3 regions of the Pseudarthrobacter sp. L1SW genome follow, and region 1 is predicted to be linked to each of the others. Evidence: riboswitches for the same ligand, from Rfam matches in the RefSeq annotation. Region 1 holds a riboswitch; each other region holds the start of a gene.
The links. Region 1 has a riboswitch for S-adenosylmethionine ahead of KTR40_RS06365 (homoserine O-acetyltransferase). Riboswitches for the same ligand answer to the same signal wherever they lie in the genome.
Positions count from the first base shown of each region.

Region 2: another riboswitch for S-adenosylmethionine. It lies ahead of KTR40_RS11915 (aminotransferase class V-fold PLP-dependent enzyme); the one in region 1 lies ahead of KTR40_RS06365 (homoserine O-acetyltransferase).
Region 3: another riboswitch for S-adenosylmethionine. It lies ahead of KTR40_RS17575 (DUF1737 domain-containing protein); the one in region 1 lies ahead of KTR40_RS06365 (homoserine O-acetyltransferase).

Region 1 covers NZ_CP078079.1:1,383,819-1,386,073, forward strand. Annotated here, with positions in the region: gene KTR40_RS06360 (bifunctional o-acetylhomoserine/o-acetylserine sulfhydrylase) at 1-620, shown strand, start outside; SAM riboswitch class IV at 720-835, shown strand; gene KTR40_RS06365 (homoserine O-acetyltransferase) at 848-1,963, shown strand; gene KTR40_RS06370 (MFS transporter) at 2,144-2,255, shown strand, end outside.
Region 2 covers NZ_CP078079.1:2,582,211-2,584,465, reverse strand. Annotated here, with positions in the region: gene KTR40_RS11915 (aminotransferase class V-fold PLP-dependent enzyme) at 1-1,382, opposite strand, end outside; SAM riboswitch class IV at 1,418-1,531, opposite strand; gene hisN (histidinol-phosphatase) at 1,692-2,255, opposite strand, start outside.
Region 3 covers NZ_CP078079.1:3,783,876-3,786,130, reverse strand. Annotated here, with positions in the region: gene KTR40_RS17585 (O-succinylhomoserine sulfhydrylase) at 1-688, opposite strand, end outside; gene KTR40_RS17580 (rhodanese-like domain-containing protein) at 689-1,099, opposite strand; gene KTR40_RS17575 (DUF1737 domain-containing protein) at 1,096-1,374, opposite strand; SAM riboswitch class IV at 1,388-1,502, opposite strand; gene KTR40_RS17570 (GNAT family N-acetyltransferase) at 1,684-2,255, opposite strand, start outside.

The DNA of each region.
Region 1 (2,255 bases):
GGTTCCCAGGTTTCAATACCCCGGATCCCACCTACAACGGGCTGGTGTACGCCAGGGACCTCGGCAAGGACGGTGCCCTGGGCGCCAACCTGTCCTACATCCTCAAGGCCCGCGTCCAGTTGCTCCGGGACCTGGGCTCCGCCGTCTCCCCGTTCAATGCCTTCCTGATCGCACAGGGCCTTGAGACCTTGAGCCTGCGCGTGGAACGGCACGTTGCCAACGCCACGGAAGTGGCGCGCTGGCTGGAAGGAAGGGACGACGTCGAATCGGTCGCCTATGCCGGCCTGCCCTCCAGCCCCTGGTACGAGCGCGGGCGCAAGTACGGTCCCAAGGGGACCGGCGCGATCGTCTCGTTCAACCTCGCCGGGGGAGCCGAAGCCGGCAAGCGTTTCGTGGATGCACTGGAGCTGCACTCCCACGTGGCAAACATCGGCGACGTCCGCTCCCTTGTCATCCACCCGGCGTCGACCACCCACAGCCAGCTCTCCCCTGAACAGCAGGCGGTAGCCGGCGTCACCCCGGGCCTGGTGCGGCTGTCGGTGGGGATCGAGCACATCGACGACATCCTGGCGGACCTGGAAGCCGGTTTCCGTGCCGCCAAGGAGGCAATCGGAGCCTAGCCGGAGGCAGAGGGGCGCAATACACGGAGGCGGGCCGGGGAAGTCACAACCAGTCACACTCTTGGCAGCAGGCAGGGGCTGTTTCGTACACTCGAACCAGGTCATGAGTGCCAGTGACAGCCCCGGCTTGCTGGCCGGCAACCCTCCTTCCGCGGTGGGGTGCCCCGGGTGAAGACCTGGCCTGCCGGTCATTCGACGGCGGGCAAGCGCGTAGAAGAGGTCTTGCCATGACGGTTACCGTCACCCGTACCACCGCTCCCGAACATGGGATTGTCCGTTATGCCCCCATCGGGGGGCTGCAGCTCGAGGCCGGCGGCTACCTCCCGGACGTCGTCCTCGCCTATGAAACGTGGGGCACCCTGAATGAGGACGGCAGCAACGCCGTCCTGATCGAACACGCCCTGACCGGAAGCACCCACGTGACCCGCGGCGACACCGATGAAGAAGGCTGGTGGGAGCAGCTTGCCGGCCCCGGCGCGCCGGTGGATACGGACCGGTTCTTCGTGGTGTCCGTCAACATTGTGGGCGGCTGCTACGGGTCCACCGGTCCGTCCTCGCCCGCGCCGGACGGCAAGCCCTGGGGTTCGCGCTTTCCGCTCGTCACCCTGCGCGACAGCACTGTGGCTGAAGCGCGGCTGGCCGACCAGCTGGGGATCAAGAGCTGGTTTGCCGTGCTGGGAGGCTCCATGGGCGGGGCACGCGCCCTGGAATGGGCCGTCACTTTCCCGGAACGCGTCCAGCGCTGTGCGGTTATCTCGGTGGGGGCAGCCAGCACCGCCGAGCAGATCGCCTTCGCCCAGGCACAGACCCTCGCGATCCGCCAGGACGCGAACTTCAAGGGTGGCGACTACTACGGTGGCCCTTTCCCGGAGGACGGCCTGGCCCTGGCACGGCGCATCGCCCACATCACGTACCGCTCCCCGGGGGAGCTGGATGGGCGGTTCGGCCGCGCGCCGCAGGCCCCCGAGTCTCCCTTCCAGGCTGCACAACTCGCTGCCCGCGGGCGTTACCAGGTGGAGAGCTACCTGGACCATCAGGGCACCAAGCTCGTCCAGCGGTTTGATGCCAACAGCTACATTGCCATCACCGAGGCCCTCATGAGCCATGACGTCTGCCGGGGGCGCGGACCCCTCGAGCAGGCCCTGGCCCGCTCCGAGGCGCGCTTCTTTGTGGCGGCCGTGGATTCGGACCGGCTCTATTTCCCGTCCCAGTCCCGTGAGCTGGCGCGGGCACTCCCGGGGGAGGTGGACGTCCACCTCATTGAGGCGCCCATCGGGCACGACGGTTTCCTCACCGAAATCGGCCAGCTGGGGAGCCAGTTGCGGGAGCACCTTTCGGCATAGGACCGGCCCTCGCGGGCAGCCAGATGTGCATTATTGCAGATGGCCTCTGCATGATTCGCCGTTGAGCTCAGCGTTCAGGCGGACCATACTCGTTGGGACCCGGCGGTTCGTGGCCAAAATCACACGTATCCGCCACAGCCTGTCCCAGTGGTGTCGAAGAAGACGCCGAAGGAGTCATCAATGAGTACGGAAAAGTCCGCCGCACGGCGGCCCGAGGAAACCGACGTCAAGGCCTCGGGCCTGAGGAAAGTTGTTACGGCCTCCATGGCCGGCACCGTGGTTGAGTGGTATG
Region 2 (2,255 bases), 1.2 Mb from region 1:
TTGGGGGCCCAGTGCGGGTAGGTGCGGTTGTCGTTGGCGGGAACCCAGCGGCCCGCATCCACCACATAGTCCCAGCCAAGCCCCTTGCTGCGAAGGTCCCGGATGCCTGCCAGGAGCCGCTGGGCATCATCAAGGCGGGATCCCACGCCGAAGCTGGCCCGGAGGGAGCCGGACGGAAGCCCCAGCCGCTTCAGCAGCGGGTGGGCGCAGAAGCGGCCGTCACGCAGGCCCACACCATGCTCGGCTGACAGGTAGGCCGCCACCAATCCGGCGTCGTAGCCTTCCACGGAGAAGTTCACCACGCCGATCGTGTCAGTCTCCGGATCGGTGTCCTTGAAGATCTGGTGGACAGTCACGCCGTCGATCTCCTGCAGGCCTTCGACCAGGAAGGAACGGATGGCGGACTCGTGGGCGTGCCACCGGTCCGGATCCAGCTCCGCAATAACCTGGGTGGCTCGGGCAAGGGTGGCTGCGCCCAGCACGTTGGGTGACCCGCCCTCGTGGCGGGCCGGACCGGTGGCCCAGCTGACGCCGTCGAGCCTGGCCTCCTTGACGGCGCCGCCGCCGGCAAGGTGCGGGGTCCCGGCGTCCAGCCAGTCCGGGCGGCCCACAAGGACCCCTGACCCAAAGGGCGCGTACAGCTTGTGCCCGGAGAAGGCGAGGTAGTCGACGTCGTCCGCGGTGATGTCGATGCGGCGGTGCGGCGCCAGCTGGGCCGCGTCCACCACGATCCTTGCGCCGTATTCGTGGGCGAGTGAGGCGAGGGCCCGGATGGGAAGGATCTCGCCGGTGACGTTGGACGCCCCGGTGACGGCGAGCAGGCTTACCCCGCCGTGCTGGAGCTCGGCACGCACGGCATCAATGGTTCCCGCGATGGTGTCGGCCGCCACGATGCTGCGGTGGGGGACGCCCTGCCACGGGAGCAGGTTGGCGTGGTGCTCAATGTCCAGGTACAGGACGTCGCCGTCGGCCCGGCCGCTTGTAGCGGGCAGGCAGCCGGCCAGCAGGTTGAGGGAATCGGTGGTGTTCCGGGTGAAGATCACGGAATCGTCCGGGCGGCCGCCCACGAAGTCCCGGACGATGGCGCGGGCGTTCTCGTACACCGAGGTGCTGATCTGGGAGGCGTAGCCGGCTCCGCGGTGCACGCTCGCGTAGAAGGGCAGGATTTCGTTGAGGTAGGCGGACACCACGGAGAGCGCCGGGGCCGACGCGCCGTAGTCGAGGTTCGCGTACCGGACGTGCCCGCCATGGATCAGGGGGGCCTGGATTTCGGCGCCGGTGACTGCCGCCAGGGGACGGCCGGCCGCCGCATGGCGCTGGTCGACGAGTGCTGCCGGTCCAGGCTGGATTGCGGCGCTGGGGGAGACGGTGGCAGTTGTCACAGAGACCTCACTTTGGAACAGGACTCCGCTGGGGGAATCCGCGCTTGCCGCATCCGTTCCGGACCGGCCTGGTCGTCACCCGGGGCACCCCACCGCGAATGGAGGGTTGCCGGCCAGCAAACCGGGGTTTAGCGCTGGCACTCGTGACCTGGTTAAGAGCGTAGGACATACCCCGTGCAGGCTAAAAGCCGGCTGGAATGTTAAGGGCTTTGTTACGCGCAGTTGAAAAGGACTGCTTTTACCGAAGATAACGACGGCGGGCACCTCCTTTTGGAGGTGCCCGGCGTTGATTCTTCGGAGAATGGAGTGTTAGAGGAGGTCGTCCAGGTCCGGGTTCAACCGGCGCAGCACTTCCGAGTGCAGGATGGAATTGGTGGCCAGGGCATTGCCGCCGAACGGCCCGTCTTCGCCTTCCAACGAGGTGAAACGGCCGCCCGCTTCAACGACGATAGGCACCAGGGCGGCCATGTCATAGAGGTTGAGCTCGGGTTCGCAGGCGATGTCCACCGAACCCTCCGCCACCATGCAGTAGGACCAGAAGTCGCCGAAGGCCCGGGTCCGCCAGACATCCTCGGTGAGGCCCAGGAACTCGTTGAGGTTTCCACGTTCCTTCCAGCCGCCAAGGCTCGAATAGGACAGTGAGGCGTCGGACAGGCTGGAAACGTTGGACACCCGGAGCCGGGTGGCAGCTGCCAGGGAGCGTCCCATGTAGGCTCCCATGCCCTTCGCCGCCCACCAGCGCTTGCCCAGGGCCGGAGCGCTCACCACACCCACTACCGGTTCGCCTTCGTCCACCAGCGCGATCAGGGTGGCCCACACGGGAACGCCGCGGACGAAGTTCTTGGTGCCGTCGATGGGATCGATGATCCACCG
Region 3 (2,255 bases), 1.7 Mb from region 1:
CCTTGGTCCCCAGGATGGCACCGCCGAGGACCCGGCCCTGGCCGTCGATGTGCTTGGTGCCTGAGTAGACAATTACGTCGGCGCCGAACTGCCCGCACCGCTGCAGCAGGGGAGTGGCAAAAACGTTGTCGACGACGACGGTCGCGCCTGCCGCGTGCGCCAGCTCGCTGACCGCCGCGATGTCCACGATCTCCTGCATCGGGTTGGACGGCGACTCGAAGAAGACGGCAGTGGTGGGCTCGGACAGGGCGGACCGCCACTGCTCCAGGTCCGGGCCGTCCACGAAGACCGTCTCCACGCCCCAGCGCGGCAGGATCTCGTTGAGGATCACGAAGCAGGAGCCGAACAGGGAACGCGCCGCCACCACGCGGTCGCCGGCTGCCAGCAGCGCACCCAGGGCGGTGAACACCGCGGACATGCCGGACGCCGTCGCAAAGCAAGCCTCCGTGCCTTCGAGGAGGCGGAGCCGCTCCTGGAACGTGGCCACGGAGGGGTTGCCGTAGCGCGAGTAGACGAAGCGCTCGTCCTCGCCTGTGAAGGCACGCTCGGCTGCGGCGGCGGATTCGTACACAAAACCGGAGTTCAGGAAGACGGCCTCGCTGGTCTCCTGGAAGTTGGTGCGGTCCAGTCCGCCGCGGACGGCCTGGGTGTCGGGGCTCCAGCCGGCGGCGTCTTCGTTGAAGGTCACTTAGTTCTTTCCCAGGTTGGTTGGCAGGCCGCGGTTCTTCCAGCCGTTGACGGTACGTTCTCCATAGCGGTCCGGCTCGCCTTCAAAGCCCTCCAGGACGTTGTAGGAGGTGAAACCGGCCTGCGTGGCAGCAATGGCGGCGGCGATGGAACGCTGGCCGGAACGGCACAGGAACACCAGTTCGGTCGACTTGTCCTCGGGCGCCTGCTGGCTAAGGTCGGTGATGAAATCGGGGTTGGGGATTCCGCCAGGGAAGGTCCACTGGATGAACAGCGGATCGTTCTCGGTGGCTTTGGTGTCCGGAATCCCAATGTGGGCCCATTCGCCCTCCGTGCGCACATCCACCAGGATGGCGCCCTGCTCCAGCTTTTCCCAGGCCTCGTGCGGGGTCAGGTCTCCGGCGTAGCTCATGCGTGGCCCTCGCCAGCGAACTCGAGTTCCTCGCCGTTGAGCCCAAGCTCGTCCACGGCGGTGGCCACTGCGGCGTCGGCGGAGGCAACGGCTGCCGGCAGGATCACAGCCTGCGCCACGATGGGTGCGGTGCCGTTGAACGTGACTGCGGGGCTTCCGTGGAGCACGTAGCCCTCGGCCAGGGCGGCTGAAATCCGCTCGCAGAAGGATCGGTCATCCGGCCCGGTGATAAGGCGGTAGGCCAGTTTTTCTTCGGGGGCAGGTGCGTCAGACATGACGAATCTCCTTCTCTCACGCTTGCAGCTCGAATGGGTCGATATGCCGAGTGTTCACCTGAGGCACCCCGCCGCGGAAGGAGGGTTGCCGACCGGCCAGTCAGGGCTTGGCGCCGGTACTCATTACTCCCCAAAAACGTAACACTTGCCGCCCGGTGCCGCACCGCCGTCGTCGTCATGTTGCGTAACTGAAGTACTCAGGGAGCCGCGGCAGCGCCAGGGTGCCGTCCGGCACCTTCTTTCAACGTACGACGACGGCCCCGCGGTGGGTGCCCCGAGCGGGGTTTCCATGCATCATCCCCACCTGGGTCAGGACCCAGGCCGAGCGGTACCGCCCGACGGGACCTGGGGGAGTGGCAGGATCAGTTGGTGGAGCAGGTGGTCCTGCCACTTCCCCGCTATTTTCAGGTACTCCGGCGCCACTCCGATCTCCTGGAACCCGGCCCGATGCAGGATTCGCCTCGATGCTGTGTTGTGGAGCAGGGTTGCTGCCTGGATACGGTGAAGGCCAAGCGCGGTGCGCGCATAGTTGGCTGCAAACAGGACGGCCGCCGTGCCGATCCCTTGTCCGGTGAGGCCGCCATCAATCCAGTAGCCTATGTTCGCACTGAGAAAGGGGCCGCGGACGATTCCAGTCAGGGTGACCGTGCCAACCACGCGACCACTCCTGCTGCGGGTACCCGCCCTGCCCGCACCGGCGTCGTCCTCCTTCACCAGGACCCAGGGGATCTCAGACCCCAGCATGTGCTGTCCGCGCTTGGCGCGGATGATTTCGGCCTGCTGCTCCGGCGTGAAGAAGGCGTCATCCCTTTCCGGCTCCCATGGCGCCAAGTGCCCGCGATTACGCTGGTATGCCGCCGCCAGGGCCGCGGCATCGCCGT